One region of the Comamonas antarctica genome, then DNA from elsewhere that is predicted to be linked to it. Evidence: predicted binding sites of a transcription regulator. Region 1 holds the regulator's gene; the other holds the start of a gene.
What was found. The regulator FNR, encoded in region 1, switches genes on or off when oxygen is low (the NO sensors DNR and NnrR bind a similar motif). The targets are predictions, from matches to a motif close to TTGATNNNNATCAA.
Positions count from the first base shown of each region.

Region 1 (11,693 bases):
GCACCCATGCCGACGAGGCGCTGCTGACCGGCGAATCGACTCCCGTGCTGCGCCATGCGGGCGACCGCGTGGCGGCCGGCAGCTACAACCTCGATGCGGCCGTGCTGGTGAAGCTCACGGCCGTGGGCGAGGGCACGCAGTTCGCGCAGATCGTGGCGCTGATGGAAAGCGCCTCGATGCAAAAGCCGCGGCTGGCGCAGCTGGCCGACCGCGTCGCGCGGCCGTTCCTGGTCGCGGTGCTGGCGGCGGCGGCGCTGGCTGCAGCGTGGTGGTGGTCCACCAGTCCGAGCCAGGCGCTAATGGTCGCGGCCGCGGTGCTGATCGTGACCTGCCCCTGCGCGCTGTCGCTGGCCACGCCCGTGGCCATGCTTACGGCCGCGGGCACGCTGGCGCGCAGCGGCGTGCTGGTGCGCAATCTGCAAGGCCTCGAGGCGCTGGCCGCGGTCGACACGCTGGTGTTCGACAAGACCGGCACGCTCACGCGCGACGGCATGGCCGTGCGCAGCCTGCAGCCAGGCAGCGGCGTCGATGCCGCCGAGGCGCTGGCGCTGGCCGGCTTGCTGGCGCGCCAGTCGGTGCATCCCGCGTCCCGCGCCGTGGCGCGTGCCGCTGACGCCAATGCAGATGCCGCCGCGCTCGCCGACCGCTGGCAGATCATGCAGGTGCACGAACGTGCGGGCTTCGGCATGCTTGCCACCGTAAGCGACATCGAACATCCCGCAAAGCCGCGCCATCTGCGCCTGGGTTCGCTGCGCCACACGGGCGCGCTGGAACAGGCCGGATCGGCGTTGCAGCAGGTCGTGCTGACCGAAGATGGCGAAGGCGCGCCGCGCGAGCTGCTGCGCTTTGATCTCAGCGAAGACCTGCGTGCCGAGGCACCTGCCGTGGTCGCGCAGTTGCGTGCCGCGGGTATCGAGGTGATGCTGCTGTCGGGCGACCGCGATGCGGCCGTGCAGCGCGTCGCCGCGCAGACCGGCATCGCCACCGCCGTGGGGGACTGCACGCCGCAGGACAAGCTCGCGCGCCTGCAGGCGGCGCAGGCCGCGGGCCGCCAGGTTGCGATGGTGGGCGACGGCCTCAATGACGGCCCGGTGCTTGCCGGCGCCCATGTCTCGTTTGCGTTTGGCCGGGCGGTGCCGCTGGCACGGTCGCGCTCCGATTTCGTCGTGCTGGGCGACCATCTGGAGCTGGTGGCCCAGACCCTGCTGCTCGCGCGGCGCACGCTGCGCATCGTGCGCCAGAACCTGGGCTGGGCCGCCGCCTACAACGCGGTGTCGGTGCCGCTGGCGCTGGCCGGCTGGATGCCGGCCTGGCTCGCCGGCCTGGGCATGGCGCTCAGCTCGCTGCTGGTGGTGCTCAACGCCGCGCGGCTGGCGCGCGCCATGCCGCTGCAGCCATCCGCTGCCGCCGCGCCCGCCGTGACGGGGCCGGCGCCAGCGCTTTCGGGAGCCGTCTGATGGAAGTCCTGTATCTACTCATTCCGTTGTCAGTGGTCCTGGTCCTGGCCATTGTCGCCGCCCTGTGGTGGGCGGTTTACCGGGGACAGTTCGAGAGTGTGGAACAAGAGGGGGAGCGGATTCTGAGAAACGATTGACATGTATCAATACACCAGAAGTCCGATGGATGAACACTTTGCAAGCAATACAAGAGGTGCGCGATGGATGCTCTAAAAAACAGTGCTGTGCATTACGACGACAAGGTCGTAAGACAGTTTTCAATCATGGCGGTCGTGTGGGGGGTGATCGGCATGGCCGTCGGCGTGCTCGTCGCCGCCCAGCTGGCATGGCCCGAACTCAATTTCGGCGTGCCATGGCTCAGCTTCGGCCGCCTGCGGCCGCTGCACACCAATGCGGTGATCTTTGCGTTTGGCGGCAGTGCGCTGTTCGCCACCAGCTACTACGTGGTGCAGCGCACCTGCCAGACCGGGCTGTTCATGCCCAAGCTCGCGAGCCTGACTTTCTGGTGCTGGCAGCTGGTGATCGTCGGCGCCGTGATCAGCCTGCCCATGGGCTATACCCAGGGCAAGGAATACGCTGAACTCGAGTGGCCGATCGACCTGCTGATCCTGGTGACCTGGGTCAGCTACGCCATCGTGTTCTTCGGCACCATCGGCATCCGCAAGGTCAAGCACATCTACGTGGCCAACTGGTTCTTCGGCGCCTACATCATCGCCATCGCGCTGCTGCACATCTTCAACAACATCTCCATGCCCGCAGGCCTGATGAAGAGCTACTCGGCCTATGCCGGCGTGCAGGATGCGATGATCCAGTGGTGGTACGGCCACAACGCCGTGGGCTTCCTGCTCACGGCAGGCTTCCTGGGCATGATGTACTACTTCATCCCGAAGCAAGCCGGCCGTCCGGTGTACAGCTACCGCCTGTCGATCGTGCACTTCTGGGCGCTGATCTTCACCTACATGTGGGCCGGCCCGCACCACCTGCACTACACGGCGCTGCCCGACTGGACGCAGTCCGTCGGCATGGTGTTCTCCATCATCCTGCTGGCGCCGAGCTGGGGCGGCATGATCAACGGCGTGATGACGCTGTCGGGCGCCTGGCACAAGCTGCGCGACGACCCCATCCTGCGCTTCCTGATCGTCGCGCTGTCGTTCTACGGCATGTCGACCTTCGAGGGCCCGATGATGGCCATCAAGACCGTCAACGCGCTGTCGCACTACACCGACTGGACCATTGGCCACGTGCACTCCGGCGCGCTCGGCTGGGTCGGCCTGATCACCATGGGCTCGCTGTACTACCTGATCCCGCGCCTGTTCGGCAAGGACAAGATGTACTCGGTGCCGGCCATCGAGCTGCACTTCTGGATGGCGACCATCGGCATCGTGCTGTACATCGCCGCGATGTGGATTGCCGGCGTGATGCAGGGCCTGATGTGGCGTGCGGTCAACCCCGACGGCACGCTGACCTATACCTTTGTGGAAAGCGTCAAGGCGACCTATCCGTTCTACGTGATCCGCGTGGTCGGCGGCCTGCTGTACCTGGGCGGCATGCTGGTCATGGCCTGGAACACCTGGATGACTGCCATCAACGGCCGCTCGGTCAAGGTGCTGATTCCCGCAGTGAACCCGTCGCACGCCTGAGGAGCCCACATGTCTGAACAAAACAAGAAAACCAGCGGCTTCTCCCACGAGAAGGTCGAAACCAGCAACTTCTGGCTGATCGTGCTGACGCTGCTGACGGTGGCTATCGGCGGCCTCGCCGAGATCGTGCCGCTGTTCTACCAGAAGTCCACCACCGAGGCGGTGCAGGGCGTCAAGCCCTACACCTCGCTGCAGCTGGTCGGCCGCGACATCTACCAGCGCGAAGGCTGCTACAACTGCCACTCGCAGATGATCCGCCCGTTCTACGCCGAGACGCTGCGCTATGGCCACTACTCGGTGGCCGGCGAGTTCGTCTATGACCACCCGTTCCAGTGGGGCTCGAAGCGCACCGGACCCGACCTGCACCGCGTGGGCGGCAAGTACAGCGACGAATGGCACCGCATCCACCTGAACAACCCGCGCGACGTGGTGCCCGAGTCGAACATGCCGGCCTACTCGTGGCTGGAGAAGACGCCGGCGGACCACGCGACCATTGCTTCGCACATGACCGCGCTGCGCAAGGTCGGCGTGCCGTACACGGACGACGAGATCAAGGCGTCGACCGATGAGGTCAAGGGCAAGACGGAAATGGAAGCCGTGATCGCCTATCTGCAGGTGCTGGGCACCGCGCTCAAGTAGGGAGGCCACACATGGACATCATCACTACCATGCGCATCGTGGTCACGCTGGCGTCGTTTGCCATCTTTGTCGGCATCTGGTGGTGGGCCTATGCCCGCCGCAACCAGGCACGCTTCGACGAGGCAGCGCAACTGCCGTTCGCGCAGGACTGAAGCGTCCTGCCTGCATAACGAGAACCACCCATGAGCGATTTCGTAAACAATTTCTGGTCGATCTTCGTGATCGTACTGACCCTCGGCGGCATCCTGTTTTGCGCGTTGCTGCTGTTCTTCACGGGCCGCAAGAAGGTCGTGTCCGCCGAAGACAGCACCACCGGCCATGTCTGGGACGGCGACCTGCGCGAGCTGAACAACCCGCTGCCGCGCTGGTGGGTCTGGCTGTTCGTGATCACCGTGATCTTCGGCATCGTCTATCTCGCGGCCTATCCGGGCCTGGGATCGATGTCGGGCAAGCTCGGCTGGTCGCAAGTCGGCGCCTACGAGGCCGAGATGGCCAAGGCCAAGGCGCAGATCGAGCCGCTGTATGCGCGCTTCGCGGGCATGACGCCCGAGCAGCGCGCCGAGGATCCGCAGGCGATGGCCATTGGCGAGCGCCTGTTCATGAACAACTGCGCGCAGTGCCATGGCTCGGACGCGCGTGGCGGCAAGAGCTTTCCCAACCTGACGGATGGCGACTGGCTGCATGGCGGCGCGCCCGAGCAGATCCAGCAGACCATCACCGAAGGCCGTTTCGGCATCATGCCGCCGATGGCCGCTGCGGTGGGCACGCCCGAAGACGTGCGCAACCTGGCGCACTACGTGCTGAGCCTGTCGGGCAGCCCGAACGACTCGCTGCGCGCCTCGCTGGGCAAGTCGCATTTCACGGCCTGCGCGGCCTGCCACGGCATGGACGGCAAGGGCAACCAGGCCATGGGCGCGCCCAACCTGACCGACGACGTCTGGCTGCACGGCTGGGGTGAGGCGGCGATCATCGACATCGTCACCCACGGCAAGCAAAACCAGATGCCGGCGCAAAAGGACAAGCTGACCGAAGGCCAGATCGGCGTCCTGACGTCCTATGTCTGGAGCCTCTCCAACAAGGCAGGCGCTGCTCACTGAGCACGCCAGGCCGGGGGCGATGCGCGTGCATCGCCCTTTTTCCGTTCAGCGTGCCGCGCGCTGGGCGCCCCATTGAAAGCCCCCCATGACACAGAAAACCTCTCCCGCACACGATCCCCGCCCCTGGTGGAAATTCGGTTTCGTCTGGATGGTCATCGGCGGCCCGGCCGTCGTGGTCGTGGCGGGCGTGGTCACCTTCTGGATTGCCGCCACGCACCCCGATCCGGTGATCGACCCGGATTACTACCGCCACGGCAGCGAGATCAACAAGACGCTGTCAGAGACCCCCGACATGCGCCTGGCGCCCGCGATGACCGGCCGCAACCATGCGGCCACCCCGGCCGAACTCGCGCCCGTCGACCGCTGAAACCCGTCCGCGGGTTTTCCGCAGCGTCCTCCTGCGTGCTTGCCGGCAGAATGAAAGCCTGGCTGCAAAAGGAGTTCCCGATGTGGGCAAGACGCTTGATGTGGATTCTCTGGCCGGCATTTCTCGCTGCCTGCGCAATGGAAATGCTGGTGTTTGCCGTGGTCGATCCCGCCCAGATCCAGTGGCAGGGCGCCGCGCTCGACTGGAGCCGGCAGGCTTTCTACACGCTGTCCTTCTTCGTGTTCTGGCTGGTCATCAGCGCCGCCGGGGCCTTGACCTGTCTGCTCGGCCTGCGCCCGGCCGAGGTCAACAGCTGGGGCAGTGAAGGGCCCCTGCGGCATCGCCGCCGCACCCCGGTGCGTCCTTCCTGAGACGACGCCTAGTCGCAGCGCTGGCTGTTGACGATGCGCTTGAGTGCGTCCGTATCCAGGATGCGGATATGCCGCTGCTTGACCTCGACGATGCCGTCCTCGACGAATTTCGAGAAGGTGCGGCTCACGGTTTCAAGCTTGAGGCCCAGGTAGCTGCCGATTTCCTCGCGCGTCATGCGCAGCACCAGTTCCGACTGCGAGAAGCCGCGCGCATGCAGGCGCTGCACCAGGTTCAGCACAAAGGCCGCGAGCCGTTCCTCGGCCCGCATGCTGCCCAGCAGCAGCATGACGCCATGCTCGCGCACGATCTCGCGGCTCATGACCTTGTGCACGTGGTTCTGCAGCACCGTGACCTCGCGCGAGAGCTCCTCCAGCCGGTCGAACGGCATCACGCAGACTTCGGCGTCCTCGAGCGCCACGGCGTCGCAGGTATGGCGGTCGTTGACGATGCCGTCGAGGCCGATGATCTCCCCGGCCATCTGGAACCCGGTGACCTGGTCGCGGCCGTCTTCGGTCGCCACGCAGGTCTTGAAAAAGCCCGTGCGGATCGCGTACAGCGAGGAAAACGGCTCGCCGTTGTGGAACAGCAGGCTGCCGCGCTTGACCTTGCGCCGCACCGCGACGATGGTGTCGATGCGCTGCATCTGGTCTTCGTTCAGGCCGATGGGCAGGCACAGCTCGCGCAGGTTGCAGTTGGAACAGGAGGCTTTGATCGCTTGTAGACTCATTGATGGGACCTCGGGGTGGACGGGGCCAACCCCCTTTATCGCATGGAACGCCGGCGCGTGCAGCGTCCGATACCTCTGGCCGCCGCTGACATGCATCAAATTGTCGCAGGCGTGGCGTGCGCAAGTCTTGATCGACATCAAGGTCCGGCAGGGTGCCTTGCGGCACAGTAGCCCAAAGCCCAAGGAAACCCCCCATGACCGCAATCACCCCCGAGCTGTTGCAGCGCTTTGACGTGCCGGGCCCGCGCTATACCTCGTTCCCTACCGCCGACCGTTTTGTCGAGGCCTTCGGCCAGGAGGACTACATCCTGGCGCTTCAGCAGCGCCGCCAGGGCGCGCCCGGTCTGGCGCGGCCGCTGTCGCTGTATGTGCACATCCCGTTTTGCGAGTCGCTGTGCTACTACTGCGCCTGCAACAAGATCGTCACGCGCCATCCCGAGCGCGCGCAGACCTATCTGCAATACCTGGCGCGCGAGATCGCGCTGCATACCGAACACTGCGGCACCGGCCAGCCCGTGAGCCAGCTGCATCTGGGCGGCGGCACGCCGACCTTTCTGAGCGACGCCGGCCTGGCGGAGTTGATGGCGCTGCTGCGCAGCCATTTCAACTTCCAGCCCGGCGGCGAGTATTCGATCGAGGTCGATCCGCGCACCGTCACGCCCGAACGCCTGGCCTATCTGGCGCAGCTGGGCTTCAACCGCTTGAGCTTCGGCGTGCAGGACTTCGACGCCGACGTGCAGAAGGCCGTGCACCGCGAGCAACCGGCGAGCCAGGTCTTCGCGCTGGTGCAGGCGGCGCGCGCGCTGGGTTTCGAATCGGTCAATGTCGACCTGATCTACGGCCTGCCATGCCAGACGCCGCAGTCGTTCGAGCGCACGCTGGCCCAGGTCGGCGAGCTGCGGCCCGACCGCATCGCGCTCTATGCCTATGCCCACCTGCCCGAGCGCTTCAAGCCGCAGCGGCGCATCGATACCGCGGCGCTGCCGGGCGCGGCCGCCAAGCTGGCGATGCTGGCGCGCGCGCTGGAGAGCTTCGAGCAGGCCGGCTATGTCTATGTGGGCATGGACCATTTCGCGCTGCCCACGGACGCGCTGGCCGTGGCCAAGCGCCAGGGACGCCTGCACCGCAACTTCCAGGGCTACAGCACCCAGCCCGACTGCGACCTGATTGCGCTGGGCGTCTCGGCCATCGGCCGGGTAGGGGCGACCTACAGCCAGAATGCGAAGGACCTCGACGAGTACTACGACTTCCTCGACCAGGGCCGGCTGCCCGTGGTGCGCGGGCTGGCGCTGGGCCGCGACGACCTGATCCGGCGCGCCGTGATCATGGCGCTGATGTGCCAGGGCGAAGTGCTGTTCGAGGCGCTGGACCAGGCCTGGCTGATCGATTCGCGGCGCTATTTCGCAGCCGAACTGGAGATGCTGGCCGAGTTGCAGTCCCAGGGCATGGTGGAAATCGACGCCGAAAGCCTGCGCGTGACCGCGATGGGCTGGTATTTCGTGCGCGCAGTAGCCATGACGTTCGACCGCTATTTGCAGGCCGACCGCAACCGCGCACGGTTTTCACGCATCATCTAGGTACCTCTGCACAAATCCCTGCGGCTGTTGGCAGCACGGCTCGCGAGGTTTGTGCAAAGCATCCCTAGGTTTTTTTGCCGCGCGTCAGGTTAAGCTGGCCGCAGCCTGGACGGCCGCAGCGCCGTCTTTCCACCCCTCTTTCCTGCCACCATGTTGCTTAGCCTGATCTGGACTGCTGCCGTGATGGGCCTCATGGGCGGCCCGCATTGCCTTGCCATGTGCGCCGCGCCCTGCGCCGTGGTCACGTCGGCGGGGGCCACGGGGGGCAGCGTGGTGCAGGTGCATGGCCGGCGCAGCCGGCTATGGCTGCGCGGCACGCTGTTTCACGCGGGCCGGGTCGCAGGTTACGCCAGCCTGGGCGCGCTGGCCGCCGTCGCGGTCGAAGGGCTGGCCTGGCTCAATATGCGCACCACGGCCATGCAGCCGGTCTGGACCTTCATGCATCTGGGCATCATGCTCTGGGGCATCCTGATGATGGTGCAGGCGCGCCAGCCAGCATGGATCGAAGGCGCGGGCCGCGCGCTGTGGCGGCGCGTGCAGCCCGTGGTGGCGGCGCCGGGAGGCAGCTTTGCCTCGGGCTTCGTCTGGGCGTTGATGCCCTGCGGCCTGCTGTATTCGGCGCTGCTCGTGGCCGCGCTCAGCGGCGGGGCGCTGGCGGGTGCGTTGTCCATGGCGGCATTTGCGCTGGGCAGCGGGCTTTGGCTGCTGGCCGCCCCCTGGCTCTGGGGCCGTCTGCGCGGCCGGCTCAATGGCTTGCGCGCGCATTGGGGCAGCCGCGCCGCAGGGCTGCTGCTGTTTGGCGTGGCCGCCTGGGCGCTGTGGATGGACCTGGTCTACAAGCCTTCGCTTTGGTGCCGCTAGGCCGGGCATCGCAATGCCGGGCAGCGTAATGCCGGGCAGCGCAATGCCGGGCAGCGCGGTGCTGCATCAGGCCCCATCAGTGGCCCCGCTGACGCCTGTCTCGCGGGTTCCTTCAACTGGCGCATGATCGCCTGGCCCGGTGCAAAAAAGCTGCACACTATCGCAAAGCCACGCCCACCCCTCAAGAACTGGCGATAATCGTCGAAACAAACGGGCAGTTGTGCAACCTTTTGTACAGTACGCTTTCAGTGTGAACTCATCTGTCCTGATCAATCCGCAAGCCTTGCGCGTAGGCATGTACATCCAGCTGGAAGTCGGCTGGATGCGCCATCCTTTTCCCGTCAACAGCTTTCGCATTGCCTCCGATAGCCAGCTCCAGACCGTCCAGGCGCTCGGGCTGGATGCCATCCGTTATTTTCCCGACCGCAGCGACATCGTTGCTTCCGAAGCTGCGGATGCCGGCATTGCCGATGCTGTCTCCGATGCGCATGCGACCATCGATGCGCGTGTGGAGGCGCAGCAACTCCCGGCTCCCGCTTCGGATGCAGCCGCGCCAGAGCCCGAGGCAGCGCCGGCGCGCAGCGCGCAGCGCTGGCAGTGCTGCGATGCACGCTATCGCGCTGCCGCGCAGGACTACTTGCAGCTCCAGGCCAATGCCGCCACCGAACCGGCGCAGGCCATGGCCCGCGCCGGCGCCATGGTGCAGAGCTACCTGCAGGATGTGCTGCCCACGGGCGACCTGGTGATCCGGCTGCTGTCCGAAACCTCGGGCAACCGCCAGGCCGAGCATCCGATCAACGTCACCGTGCTGAGCCTGCTGCTGGGCAAGGCGCTGGGCATGGGTGCCGCCCAGTTGCAGGAGCTGGGCATGGCAGCGCTCTTGCACGACATAGGCAAGGACTCGGCGCCCGGGGCGCCTTTGCCGACGCGTGCGCAATACGAGCGCCATGTGGGCGATTCGGTGGCTCTGGCGATGGGCATGGGGGCATCCAGCGAGGTGCTGACGGCCATTGCCCAGCACCACGAATTTGCCGACGGCAGCGGCTTTCCGCTGCACCTGATCGACGAGGACCTGAGCCCGGCGGGCAAGGTGCTGTGCCTGGTCAACGCCTATGACCGCCAGTGCAATCCCGAGCATGCGCAGACCGGCCAGACCCCGCACGAGGCCTTGTCCGCGCTGTACTCCCAGCAACGCGAGCGCTTCGACGCCGTGATGCTGCGCGCCTTCATCCGCATGATGGGCGTCTATCCGCCCGGCTCGGTGGTGCAGCTCGCCGATGGGCGTTACGCGATGGTGGTATCGGTCAACAGCTCGCGTCCGCTCAAGCCCGAGGTGCTGGTGTACGACGCCAGCGTGCCGGCAGCGCTGGCGCAGCCGCTGGATCTCGAGAAGTGCGCCGGGATCAGCATCCGGCGCAGCCTGCGCCTCGACCAGTTGCCGCGCGAGGTGCTGAGCTATCTCTCGCCGCGCCAGCGTATCTGCTATTTCTTCGAACGTGCGGTGGAGCCCGGCAATGCGCAGGCGGGCGCAGCATGAGCCATCCGTTCGAAGCTTTCTGGCACCAGACTCTCGATGCGCTGCTCGAAGCCGTGTGGTTGATCGACGAAGACACGCTGTGCATCCGCTTTGCCAACCGCGCGGCCGCGAAGCTCTCGGGCTACGACCGCCAAGCCATGCATGGCATGCCGGTGCAGGCGCTGGCCGCGACGCCGCAGGACCTGTGCCTCTGGGAGGATGCGAGCCAGTGGCAGACGGGCTCGCAGACACTGACCCAGGTGCAGTGCCGCGATGGCCTGCTGCGTCCGGTCGAACAGCGCCTGGAGCGCATTGCCGGCCCCTCGGGCAGCGATTCTGGCTGGCTGCTGCTGACGATGCTGGACCGCAGCGAGCAGGCGCATACCGAGCATGAACTCGAAGGCCTGCTGTCCGACCTGCGCGCCACGCTGGATTCGACGGCCGACGGCATGCTGGTCTGCAGCCAGGACGGCAGCATCCGCGCCTTCAACCACCGCCTGGCGGCGATCTGGGACCTGCCCCGGCACATGCTGGTGGAGCGCAACGATGCCTCCATCCTCGACTACATGGCCGCCAAGGTGCTGGACCGCGAGGGCTATGCGCTGCGCCTCGAGGAACTGCGGCGCCAGCCGCTGATCGACAGCACCGACGTGCTGGCGCTCGAAGGCGGGAAGATCATCGAGCGCCGCTCCGTGCCCCAGCTCAAGCGCGGCGCGCCCGTGGGCCGGATCCACACCTACCGCGACATCACGCGCGAAGTCGAGGTCCAGGCCGGATTGCAGCTGGCAGCGCGCGTGTTCGACTGCAGCCTTGACGCGATCTTCATTGCCGATGCCGGGCACCGGCTGGTGCGTGCCAATCCCGCGTGCCTGCGGCTGATGGGCGACCACGAGGTCGCCGGACGCAGCGTGCGCGAGATGTTCGGCTGCAGCGCACCGGCCAACTGGTACGGCGCCGCGGCCCAGGAGTGGAGCAGCGGCGGCTTCTGGCAGGGCAATCTCTGGCTGGAGCAGGGCGCGCAGCAGCGCTGCGCGGTGCGCCTGTCCTGGGTGGCGCTGCGCGATGCGCAGGACGTGGTGTTCCAGACCATCGGCTTCATGCGCGACCTGACGCAGCAGCAGCAGGCCCAACAGCGCATCGAGGAGCTGGCCTTCAGCGATGCGCTCACCGGGCTGCCCAACCGCCTGAGCCTGGCCGCTCATGTGGCCCAGGCCATCGAGCGGGCCGCGGACACGCGCGAAGTGTTTGCCATCCTGTTCATCGATCTCGACCACTTCAAGATCATCAACGACTCGCTGGGCCACCAGTTCGGCGACCGCGTGCTGAAGCTGGTCGCGGAGCGCCTGCTGTCCTGCCTGCGCTCGGACGATATGCTCAGCCGGCTGGGGGGCGATGAGTTCGTGCTCTATCTGCAGGGCTGCGACGAGGCCCTGGCCGCGA
Region 1 is NZ_CP054840.1:2,642,794-2,654,486, reverse strand. Features, by position in the region: gene HUK68_RS12300 (heavy metal translocating P-type ATPase) at 1-1,457, shown strand, start outside; gene ccoS (cbb3-type cytochrome oxidase assembly protein CcoS) at 1,457-1,594, shown strand; gene ccoN (cytochrome-c oxidase, cbb3-type subunit I) at 1,658-3,097, shown strand; gene ccoO (cytochrome-c oxidase, cbb3-type subunit II) at 3,107-3,736, shown strand; gene HUK68_RS12280 (cbb3-type cytochrome oxidase subunit 3) at 3,748-3,888, shown strand; gene ccoP (cytochrome-c oxidase, cbb3-type subunit III) at 3,919-4,833, shown strand; gene HUK68_RS12270 (FixH family protein) at 4,919-5,200, shown strand; gene HUK68_RS12265 (hypothetical protein) at 5,251-5,571, shown strand; gene fnr (fumarate/nitrate reduction transcriptional regulator Fnr) at 5,580-6,299, opposite strand; gene hemN (oxygen-independent coproporphyrinogen III oxidase) at 6,494-7,876, shown strand; gene HUK68_RS12250 (sulfite exporter TauE/SafE family protein) at 8,027-8,737, shown strand; gene HUK68_RS12245 (cyclic di-GMP phosphodiesterase) at 8,988-10,274, shown strand; gene HUK68_RS12240 (sensor domain-containing protein) at 10,271-11,693, shown strand, end outside.

Region 2 (11,693 bases), 610 kb from region 1:
GCCCAGGCCGTCGACGGTGGCGATGGCCTGCTGGGCACGCATCATCAGCGCGTCGGCAAAGCCGCGCAGCAGCATGACGATGCCGAGGATCATGTACATGATCCCGATCTTCTTGTGGTCGATGCTGCAGATCCAGTCGCGCCACAGCGGGCCCCAGAGCTTGAAGCGGGTCAGCAGCGCCAGCACTGCCAGGCCGCCGAGGATCACGCCGGCAAAGGTGGCCAGCAGGATGGGCTCGTGCAGCGGTATCGATTGCCAGCTCAACCGTCCGAAGATCAGTTGCGCTGTATCTAGTTGGTCAGACATAAAGGGTCTCTTGTGAGGTGGACAGCAAGGCCGGCAGGGCCGGCGTGCTGGCCACCGAATTGCTTATTGCTGGATGACGGCTTCGGTGGCGACGCCGGGTTCGAGCGCGGCCGTGATTTTCGCGGCGTCTTCGGTCGTGCAGATGTCGGCCGACAGGTTCAGGCCCTTGGCGCGCGCATAAGACTCGCCGCCGGCCTTGTCGATGGCCATCATGGTGTGCATGCACATCTGGCCTTCCTCGACACAGCGGTTCAGCACCGTGTGGTAGAGCTTGGGGTCGACATTGCCGTAGCGCTCGACCGGGTGGCGCTCGGTGGGCTTGGCCAGGTCGAGATAGGTCGTGCGGTCCAGCGTCTTGCCTTCGGCCTTGGCCTTGGCGATCCACTCGGCAAAGCCTTCGTTGCTCAGGCCGTGGAACTTGAACGTCATGCCGGAGAAGCCCGGGCCGCTGTAATGCGAGGACATGCCCTTGTAGACGCCTTCCTTGTTGATCACGGCGTTGAGCTCGGTCTGCATGCCGGGCATGGCATAGATCATGCCGGCCAGGTCAGGCACGTAGAACGCGTTCATGGTCGTGGTCGAGGTCAGCTTGAAGTGGATCGGGCGATCGACCGGTGCGGCAAGTTCGTTGACCGTGGCAATGCCTTGCTCGGGGTAGAAGAACAGCCACTTCCAGTCCATGGCCACGACTTCCACCGTCAGCGGCTGCACGTTCTCGGCCAGCGGGCGCGCATGGTCGATGCGGTCCAGGGGACGGTAGGGGTCGAGCTTGTGGGTGCTGATCCAGGTGATCGCGCCCAGGATGATCACGATGATCAGCGGTGCGGTCCAGATCACCAGTTCGAGCTTGGTCGAGTGGTGGAAGTCCGGATCGTATTCGGCTTCGGTGTTCGACTGGCGGTACTTCCAGGCAAAGAAGAACGTCAGCAGGATCACGGGAACGATGATCAGCAGCATCAGGAAGGTGGCCAGCATGACCAGATCACCTTGCTGCGCGGCGATATCGCCTGCGGGGTTGAGAACCACGGCGTTGCTGCAGCCGGTGAGGGCGGCGACAAGCGCGGTCGCTGTGAGCCACGCAGGCCCACGGATTTCCTTGGATTGAAGCATGTCATGGGCGCGCCGGAGCGCGCTTAGGTGTAAACGTGGAATTGGAACCAGCGTAAATGTAATAAAAAGGAGCAAATTGTCGATTGGACATTTTGTCCCACGTCAATACGTGGGTGTATTGCGCCATTCTTGGTGGATCAGCGGATTTCGATGTAGGCGGGTGAGCCGAAGCGATGTCGGCCGGCATCAGGCCGGCCGGAGGAAGCAGTCAATGGCGGGGCTGTAGTTCTTGGCTGACGCGCGCAGGCGCCAAAGCCGTACCAGGCTCTCTCATTGACCAGCGTAGAAACAGCTAGTCAATTGAATGGGAGGTATCTTCATGAGCGCAGCCAGTTACACAGCACCTTCCTCTGGGGGCTTCGAAAGTCCCGAATCCCTGTCGCGTGCCGACACGCACGAGGAGGTCACTCCCGGCGACATCGCGGTCGGCGTGACCATCGGCCGGACCTCGGAATATTTCGACTTCTTCGTGTTCGGCATTGCCTGCGTGCTGGTGTTTCCCGCATTGCTGTTTCCTTCTCTTTCGCGCATCGACGGCACGCTGGCATCGTTTGCGATCTTCTCGCTGGCCTTCATCGCGCGCCCGTTCGGCACCGCCATCTCCATGGCCATCCAGCGGCGCTGGGGCCGCGGCACCAAGCTGACCATTGCGCTGTTCCTGCTGGGCAGCTGCACCGTGGGCATGGCCTTCCTGCCGGGCTACGAACGGCTGGGCTTCTGGGCCATCGTGCTGTTTGCCACGCTGCGCATCGGCCAGGGCCTGGCGCTGGGCGGCACCTGGGACGGCCTGCCGTCGCTGCTGGCGATCTCGGCACCGCGCCAGCGCCGCGGCTGGTTCTCGATGGTGGGCCAGCTGGGCGCGCCCGTGGGCTTCTTCCTGGCCGCCGGCCTGTTTGCATTCGTGTACGCCCAGACCACGCCCGAGGAATTCCTCGCCTGGGGCTGGCGCTTCCCGTTCTTCGTGGCGTTTGCCATCAACGTCGTGGCCCTGTTTGCGCGCCTGCGCCTGGTCGTCGGCCAGCTGTACTCGCATCTGCTGACGGAAAACGTGCTCGAGCCGGTTAAGGTCAGCGAGGTGGTGCGCTCCGAGGGCCGCAATGTGGCGATCGGCGCATTCGCGGCACTGGCCAGCTTTGCGCTGTTCCACCTGGTGACGATTTTCCCGCTGTCGTATATCGAGCTGTATTCCGAGCAGCCGGTGGTCGATGTGTTGCGCGTGCAGATGCTGGGCGCGGTGCTGGCCGGCATTGCGATGGTGGGATCGGGCTGGCTGGCCGACCGCTTCGGCCGGCGCAATACGCTGGGCACGATGGCGGCGCTGATCTGCGTGTTCAGCTTCGTCGGCCCGGGCCTGCTGGGCAGCGGCCAGGCCGGCAACAACGCCTTCCTGCTGATCGGCTTCGTGCTGCTGGGCCTGTCCTACGGCCAGTCCTCGGGCACGGTGACGGCGAACTTCACGCCGCACTACCGCTATACCGGCGCGGCATTGTCGACCGACATGGCCTGGCTGGTGGGCGCGGCCTTCGCGCCGCTGGTGGCGCTGGCCGTGTCGGCGCGCTTCGGCCTGTTCGGCCTGGGCATCTACCTGCTGTCGGGCGGCATCTGCACCCTGGCGGCACTGGCCATCAACCGCGCGATCGAAGCCAGGGACAGCGAAAGCACTCCCTGAGCGTACGGGCCCGGCGCCGGCCGGCCCTGAACCAACGCCTGTCCGCGTCTCTTGCGCGGACAGGTTTTTTTTCGTCCGTTCTGCCGAATATGCGCGGGTTTCACATGGCAATGGCGGCTGCCGCTCAGCACAGCCCGCACAAATCTATAATGGAAGATTGTCCCGCCGCAAGGCGGCGCCGCGCAATTCCAAACCTTACGCCATGAGCCAACCCACTTTTTCCGTTGCCGAAATCCGGAAGTCGTTTCTGGACTTTTTCGCCTCCAAGGGCCACACCATCGTGCCGTCGAGTTCGCTGGTGCCGGGCAACGACCCGACGCTGATGTTCACCAATTCGGGCATGGTGCAGTTCAAGGACGTGTTCCTCGGCACGGACAAGCGCCCCTATACCCGCGCCACCTCGGTGCAGGCCTGCCTGCGCGCGGGCGGCAAGCACAACGATCTGGAAAACGTCGGCTACACCGCGCGCCACCACACCTTCTTCGAGATGCTGGGCAACTGGTCGTTTGGCGACTACTTCAAGCGCGAATCGCTGAAGTGGGCCTGGGAACTGCTGACCGAGGTCTACAAGCTGCCCAAGGAGCGCCTGCTCGCGACGGTCTACGCCGAGGACGACGAGGCCTATGAGATCTGGACCCAGGAAATCGGCCTGCCGCCCGAGCGCGTGATCCGCATCGGCGACAACAAGGGCGGCCGCTACAAGTCCGACAACTTCTGGATGATGGCCGACACCGGCCCCTGCGGTCCGTGCTCGGAAATCTTCTACGACCACGGCGCGCACATTGCCGGCGGCCCTCCGGGCAGTCCCGATGAAGACGGCGACCGTTTCATCGAGATCTGGAACAACGTGTTCATGCAGTTCGACATGGACGAAAAGGGCCAGGTGCATCCGCTGCCCGCGCCCTGCGTCGACACCGGCATGGGCCTGGAGCGCCTGGCCGCGATCCTGCAGCACGTGCACAGCAACTACGAGATCGACCTGTTCGCGGCGCTGATCAAGGCCGCCGGCCGCGAGACGCATACCGAAGACCTGAGCAACCCTTCGCTCAAGGTCATTGCCGACCATATCCGCGCCACCTCCTTCCTGGTCAGCGACGGCGTGATTCCGTCGAACGAAGGCCGCGGCTACGTGCAGCGCCGCATCGTGCGCCGCGCCATCCGCCACGGGTACAAGCTGGGCCAGAAGACGCCATTCTTCCACAAGCTGGTCAAGGACCTGGTGGCCGTGATGGGCGATGCCTACCCCCAGCTGCGCGCCCAGGAAGAGCGCATCACCGCCGTGCTCAAGGCCGAGGAAGAGCGCTTCTTCGAGACGCTTGCCAACGGCATGGAAATCCTCGACAACGCGCTTGCGGGCGACGTCAAGGTGCTGCCCGGCGACGTCGCCTTCAAGCTGCATGACACCTATGGCTTCCCGCTGGACCTGTCTAACGACGTGGCACGCGAGCGCGGCCTGAGCGTCGACGAGGCCGGTTTCCGCGCCGCGATGGAAGAGCAGAAGAACAAGGCGCGCGCCGCCGGCAAGTTCAAGATGGACCGCGCGCTGGAGTACACCGGCGCGTCCAACGCCTTCACCGGCTACGGCGCGCTCGCGGCCCCGGCCAAGGTGCTGGCGCTGTATGCCGACGGCACGAGCGTGCAGGCGCTCGAGGCCGGCCAAAGCGGTGTCGTCGTGCTGGACAGCACGCCGTTCTATGCAGAATCGGGCGGCCAGGTCGGCGACGAAGGCGTGATCACTGCGGGCAGCACGCGCTTTGCGGTGCAGGACACGCTCAAGATCAAGGCCGATGTGTTCGGCCACCACGGCGTGCTGGAAACCGGCCGCCTGGCGGTGGGCGACAGCGTGTCGGCCGAAGTCAATACCGAGGTGCGCGCCGCGACCATGCGCAACCACTCGGTCACGCACATCATGCACAAGGCGCTGCGCGAAGTGCTGGGCAGCCATGTGCAGCAAAAGGGCAGCCTGGTCAACGCCGACCGCACGCGCTTCGATTTCACGCATGGCGCGCCCGTGACCGATGCCGAAATCCGCGAGATCGAACGCCGCGTGAACGCCGAAATCCTGGAGAACTCGGCCACCGATGCCGCGGAAATGGACATCGAGAGCGCCAAGCAGACCGGCGCGATGATGCTGTTCGGCGAGAAGTACGGCGAGACCGTGCGCGTGCTGGGCATCGGCAGCAGCCGCGAGCTGTGCGGCGGCACCCATGTGCAGCGCACCGGCGACATCGGCCTGTTCAAGATCGTCGGCGAAAGCGGCGTGGCCGCAGGCGTGCGCCGCATCGAGGCCGTGACCGGCGCGAATGCGCTGGCCTACCTGCAGTCGCTCGAAGACACCGTGGCCCAGGCCGCGGGTGCGTTCAAGGCCCCGGCCACCGAACTCACGGGCCGTATCGGCCAGGCGCTCGACCAGATCAAGGCACTGGAAAAGGAAATCGCGGCGCTCAAGGGCAAGCTGGCATCCAACCAGGGCGATGAGCTGGTGAACCAGGCCGTCGACGTCAAGGGCGTGAAGCTGCTGGCCGCGCGCCTCGAAGGCGCCGACGCCAAGACCCTGCGCGACACCATGGACAAGCTCAAGGACAAGCTGGGTACGGCGGTCATCGTGCTGGCAGCGGTCGATGGCGACAAGGTGCAGCTGGCTGCGGGCGTGACCAAGGATTGCATCGGCAAGCTCAAGGCCGGCGAACTCGTGAACCACGTTGCGCTGCAGGTCGGCGGCAAGGGCGGCGGCAAGCCGGACATGGCGATGGCCGGCGGCACCAATGCCGCGGCGCTGCCGGAGGCGCTGGCTTCGGTGCAGGGCTGGGTCAGCGAGCGCCTTTGAGCCCACGTCCCGGCGCGGGCGCCTGCGTGGCGCCGGCGCCGGGCAGCGCAAGCTGATTTCCAAGGAGACGACATGGTCGTAATGCATACCGTGCTGGCCATCGTGCTGGTGATTGGCCTGATCATCTGGCTGCGTGTCGATCCCGTGATCTCCCTGGTGCTGGGCTCGCTGTATCTCGGGCTGGCCAGCGGCGTCGGCTTTGCGGACACGCTCGGCGCCATCACCGGCGGTTTTGGCGAGATCATGGGCAAGGTGGGCCTGCTCATCGGCTTCGGGGTCGTCATCGGCTCGCTGCTGCATGCCACCGGCGCGTTCAGTCGCATGGTGCAGGCGCTGGTCGCGGCCGTCGGCGCCAGGCGCCTGCCGTATGCGATGGCCGGCGCGATGTCGACGCTCTTTCCCTCGATCTATGTCGATGTGCAGGTGGTGCTGGGCGCGCCCGTGGCGCGCTCTGCGGCGCCGCTGCTGGGCCGCAACGGCCTGCCGCTGCTCGCGGGCGCGATCGGCACGGGCATCTTCTCGGGCTATGTGTTTGTCGTTCCCGGGCTGGCGGTGATTCTCGTGGCCGGCCAGATGAACGTGAGCCTGGGTGCATGGCTCGTGGGCGGGCTATGCATCGGTCTCGCGACGGCGCTGCTGACCACCTTTGTGTTCAGCCTGCTGCTGCGCACCAACTACTGGAAGCCTGAAACCGACGAGGATGCGAGCGAGGCCATGGTCGAGACCGAGGCCCAGGATGCGCAGGCGCCGCCAGCCGGCGGCCCGGGGCTGCTGCTCGCGGCGGCGCCCATCGTCGTGCCGCTGCTGATGATCGCATTTGGCGCGTTTGCCAAGCTTGCGGGTTACAGCAGCGAGCTGATCGGTTTCATCGGCAACGCCAACCTGGCGCTGTTTGTCGGGCTGCTGGGCGCCTATCTGCTCGCCCGGCGCTACATTGGCGTGGAGCGCACCGGCGAGGTCTTGACCGATGGCTTCAAGACCAGCGGCGAGATCCTGCTGATCACCGGCGTCGGCGGCTCGCTGGGCGCGATCATCACCGCTTCGGGCATGGGCGTGGAACTGGGCAAGCTGTTCTCGCACGACGCGGGCGGGCCGGCGCTGCTGAGCATCGTGCTGGCCTGGTTCGTGGCCGCGGTGCTGCATGTGGCCATCGGCTCGGTGTCGGTGGCGGCATTGACCGCGGCCAGCATCATCGGGCCGGTCCTGTCGCAGATCGCGATCTCGCCGGTGGTCATCGGTTTCGCCATTGCCTCGGGCGCGCTGTTCGCGGTGCAGGTCAACAGCAACTTCTTCTGGATGTTCAAGGGCCTGATGGGGTTGTCGACCAAGGGCGCGCTCAAGACGCTGACCCTGGTGACCTCGATCGCGTCGATCATCTCGCTGCTGCTGGTGATGCTCGCCAGCCTGTTTGGCTGAGGCCGCGCCATTTCGCTGCGCAGCCTCGATCTCAACCTGCTCAGGGCGCTTGACGCGCTGCTGCAGGAATGCAGCGTGACGCGCGCCGCCGCGCGCCTGGGCCTGACCCAGCCGGCGATGAGCGGCATGCTGACGCGGCTGCGCGACAGCTTTGGCGACCCGCTGTTCGTGCGCGCCCAGCGCGGCATGGTGCCCACGCAGCGCGCGCTCGACCTGCGCCTGCCGCTGCAGCAGGTGCTGGCCGAAATTGACGCATTGCTGCAGCCGCCGCAGTTCGATCCGTCGACGGCGCGCTTCACCTTCACCATTGCCTCGACCGACTACGCGCTGCGCGCGATTGCGCTGCCGTTTCTCGCCGCGCTCAAGCCGCAGGCGCCGCATATCCGCGTGGCGCTGGTGCCGGTCGAGAACGGCCAGACGCCCGCACAGCTCGAGCGCGGGCAGATCGGCCTGGCGCTGCTGACGCCGGAAAAGACGCCTCCCGAGTTGCATGCGCGCGCGTTGTTCCGCGAACGCTATGTCTGCGTGCTGCGCTGCGGCCACCCGGCGGCGGGAAAGGCGTTGACGCTGGAAGAGTTCTGCGCGCTGGACCATGCGCTGGTGTCGTATGACGGCGGCGGTTTCCACGGCGTCACGGACGATGCGCTGCAACGGCTGGGCCAGCGGCGCGAAGTCACGCTTTCGGTGAAGTCCTTTCTGATCCTGCCCGATCTGCTGCGCGCCAGCGATATGGTGGCCATTCTGCCCGCGCGGCTGGTACAGGGCCAGCCGGGACTGGTGATTTCCGAACCACCGCTTGACGTGCCGGGCTTCACCAAGTGTGCAGTGTGGCACGGGCGCACGCACCATGATCCCGCGCACCGCTGGCTGCGCGACCTGCTGTTTCGCACCTGCGCCGAACGCCAGCCGCCGCTGTCATAGCACGGCGTGATGGGGATCATAAATTTCCAGCATTTGATTTATTTCAGCGTGGCGCCATGTGCGGCCTTGCTGCAGAAATTCTGCTGCCGCATCTTTCCCTTTCCCCTTCAGTCTCCCAGAAGAACATGTCTGCCCTGTTTTCCCCGTTCACCCTCAAGGATGTCACGCTGCGCAACCGCATTGCCGTGCCGCCCATGTGCCAATACAGCGCCGTCGATGGATTCACCAACGACTGGCACCAGATCCACTACCCGTCGATTGCGCGCGGCGGCGCGGGGCTGGTGATCGTCGAAGCCACGGGCGTGTCGCCCGAAGGCCGCATCACGCCCGACTGCCTGGGCCTGTGGAGCGATGCGCATGCCGAGGGGCTGGCGCGCATTGCGGCATCGATCAAGTCTGCAGGTGCCGTGCCCGGCATCCAGATCGGCCATGCGGGACGCAAGGCCAGCGCCTTCCGGCCCTGGGATGGCGATGACCATATTCCCGAGGGCGACGCACGCGGCTGGCAGCCGATTGCGCCGTCGGCGATTGCATTTGGCGGCGGCTTGCCGCGCGTGCCCAGCGAGATGACGCTGGCCGACATCGTGCGCGTCAAGGCCGACTTCGTCGCGGCGGCGCGGCGCGCGCGCGATGCCGGGTTCGAGTGGCTGGAGCTGCATTTCGCGCATGGCTATCTGGCGCAGAGCTTTTTCTCGGCGCATTCCAACCAACGCACCGATGCCTATGGCGGCAGCTTCGACAACCGCGCGCGCTTCCTGCTCGAGACGCTGGCCGCCGTGCGCGAAGTCTGGCCGCAGAACCTGCCGCTCACGGCGCGCTTTGGCGTGATCGAGTTCGACGGCAAGGACGAGGAAACGCTGGCGGAGTCGATCGAACTGGTCAAACAGATGCGCGAACGCGGCCTGGACCTGCTCAACGTCAGCGTCAACTTCGTGATTCCCGACGTCAAGATTCCCTGGGGCACGCCGGCGTTCCTCGCGCCGATTGCCCAGCGCGTGGCGCGCGAGGCCGGGCTGCCCGTGGCATCGAGCTGGGGCATCGACAATGTGCAGGACGCCGAACGCGTGGTGGCCGAGCAGCAGATGGACCTGGTGATGATCGGCCGCGCGATGCTGGCCAACCCCCACTATCCGTACGCGCTGGCCCAGGCGCTGCAGGTCGAGCGCCCGGACTGGACGCTGCCCGCGCCCTACGCCCACTGGCTCGAGCGCTACCGCGGCGCGGGCAAGGTGGCGGCGCAGTAAGACCGGCGCAGGGAAGTCAACGCGACTTCCCGTGCTTCAGACCTTCTTGAAAACCAGGTCCCACACGCCGTGGCCCAGCTTGAGGCCGCGGTTCTCGAACTTGGTCAGCGGGCGGTAGTCGGGCTGGGGCGCATAGGCCTCGGCGGTGTTGGCCAGCGTCGGCTCGGCCGACAGCACTTCGAGCATCTGCACCGCATAGGGCTCCCAGTCGGTGGCGCAGTGCAGGTAGCCGCCGGGCTTGAGGCGCGAAGCCAGCTTGGCGATCAGCGGCGACTGCACCAGGCGGCGCTTGTTGTGCTTGGTCTTGTGCCAGGGGTCGGGGAAGAAGATGTGCACGCCGTCCAGGCTGCCTTCGGTCAGCATGTTGTCGATGACCTCCACCGCGTCATGGCGCAGGATGCGGATGTTGTGGATGTCCTGCTCGCCGATGCGCTTGAGCAGCGCGCCGACGCCGGGTTCATGCACCTCGCAGCACAGGAAGTCGTCTTCGGGGCGCACGCGCGCGATGTGCGCCGTGGCTTCGCCCATGCCGAAGCCGATCTCGAGGATCAGCGGCGCGCTGCGGCCGAACACGGCCGCCGCGTCCAGCGGGGCGGCCTGGTAGTTCAGCAGGAACTGCGGCCCGACTTCGGCATAGGCCTTGGCCTGGCCGATCGTCGTGCGGCCGGCGCGCAGCACATAGCTCTTGATGGTGCGGGGATGGACCACGCCGGCGGGGGCCGAGCCGGGCGTGGCGTCTTGGGGGGCGTCTGGGCCGGGAGCGGCCGCGTTGGTTTGGTGTTCGTTCACAGGGCGTGATTGTAGTTAGCTCGCCAGGCCGCAACCCACAGCGCCAGCGCATCGGCCCGGTTTTTGTGGGTGCAATCGGCCACCGGAAGGTCCAGTGCCGCGGCCGCTGCGTCGAGCGCCGCGCGGCTCGCGGCGGGCGTCGAGACGTCAATCGAGCGCGCGCCATGCTGCTTGGACAGCTTTTCGCCATCGGCGCGGCGCACCAGCGGGGTGTGCAGGTAGGCGGGCGTCGGCAGGCCCAGCGCCTGCTGCAGCAGCATCTGGCGCGGGGTGTTGTCGGTGAGGTCTTCGCCGCGCACCACGTGGCTCACCTGCTGGTCGCCGTCATCGACCACCACCGCCAGCTGGTAGGCCCAGAGGCCGTCGGCACGCCGCAGCACGAAATCGCCCACGGACTGCGCGAGATCCTGCGACTGCGCTCCCAGCCGGCGGTCATGCCACAGCAGCCGCCCGTCGGCCGGGTCCCATTGCGGCGCCCCGAGGCCGGCGAACGGCTGCTGCCGGCGCGCGGCTTTCTCGGTGGCAAAGCGCCAGGCGCGCGCGGGGCGCCCCTGCAAGCCGCAGCGGCAGGTGCCAGGGTAGGGCCGCTCGATATGCCGCTCGCGCGCCAGGCCCATTTGTTCCCACGCCAGTTCGATGTCGCGCCGGGTGCAGGCGCAGGGGTAGGCCAGCTGCCGCTCCAGCAACCGCTGCAGCGCGCGCTCGTACAGCGCGCCGCGCGCGGATTGCCATACCGGCGCATCGTCGGGCACCAGGCCGCAGGCATCGAGCTGCTGCAGGATCAGACGATCGGCACCGGGCATGCAGCGCGGCGGGTCGATGTCTTCGATGCGCACCAGCCAGCGCCCCTGGTGCGCGCGTGCATCGAGCCAACTGGCCAGCGCAGCAACCAGCGAGCCCGCATGCAGCGGGCCCGTGGGGGAGGGCGCGAAGCGCCCGACATAGGAGGAAGTCGTCGCGGTCGGCAAGGTCGTCAAGCCACTTTCAAGGCCAGCTCCAGGCCGGATACAAACGCATCTTCGACGCGCGCTCCCAGGCACCAGTCGCCGCAGACGCCCAGGCCGGTCTTGGGGTTCCAGAGAAACGCATGGCCCAGCGTGCTCATGGTCTGGGCGTAGGGCCAGAAGCGGCTGCTGACATGGCTGGGCGTGGCGTGGATTCCGGTGATTTCGGCAAAGGCCTTCTGCAGCTTGGCCTGGATGCGCGGGGCGTCGTCATTGCGGTGCTCCTGCGACCAGGCGGGGCTGGCCTGCACGGTCCAGCGCTCGGTGGACGAACGCCCGGGTTTGGACGATTCGCGGGCGAGCCAGGCAATGCGGTGGTGGGTGCTGCGCGCGGCGTTCCAGTGCGGGCCCAGCGTCGTGAGGCCGGGCTGCTGCGCTTGCGCAAACGTCAAGTGCAGGGTCCAGCA
Region 2 is NZ_CP054840.1:2,036,927-2,048,619, reverse strand. Features, by position in the region: gene cyoB (cytochrome o ubiquinol oxidase subunit I) at 1-306, opposite strand, end outside; gene cyoA (ubiquinol oxidase subunit II) at 370-1,416, opposite strand; gene HUK68_RS09720 (MFS transporter) at 1,736-3,085, shown strand; gene alaS (alanine--tRNA ligase) at 3,288-5,912, shown strand; gene HUK68_RS09710 (GntP family permease) at 5,985-7,328, shown strand; gene HUK68_RS09705 (LysR family transcriptional regulator) at 7,338-8,249, shown strand; gene HUK68_RS09700 (NADH:flavin oxidoreductase/NADH oxidase) at 8,375-9,493, shown strand; gene trmB (tRNA (guanosine(46)-N7)-methyltransferase TrmB) at 9,530-10,282, opposite strand; gene gluQRS (tRNA glutamyl-Q(34) synthetase GluQRS) at 10,279-11,259, opposite strand; gene HUK68_RS09685 (NAD(P)/FAD-dependent oxidoreductase) at 11,256-11,693, opposite strand, start outside.
Region 2: the regulator FNR is predicted to act here: its motif matches at 1,509-1,522, upstream of cyoA (ubiquinol oxidase subunit II).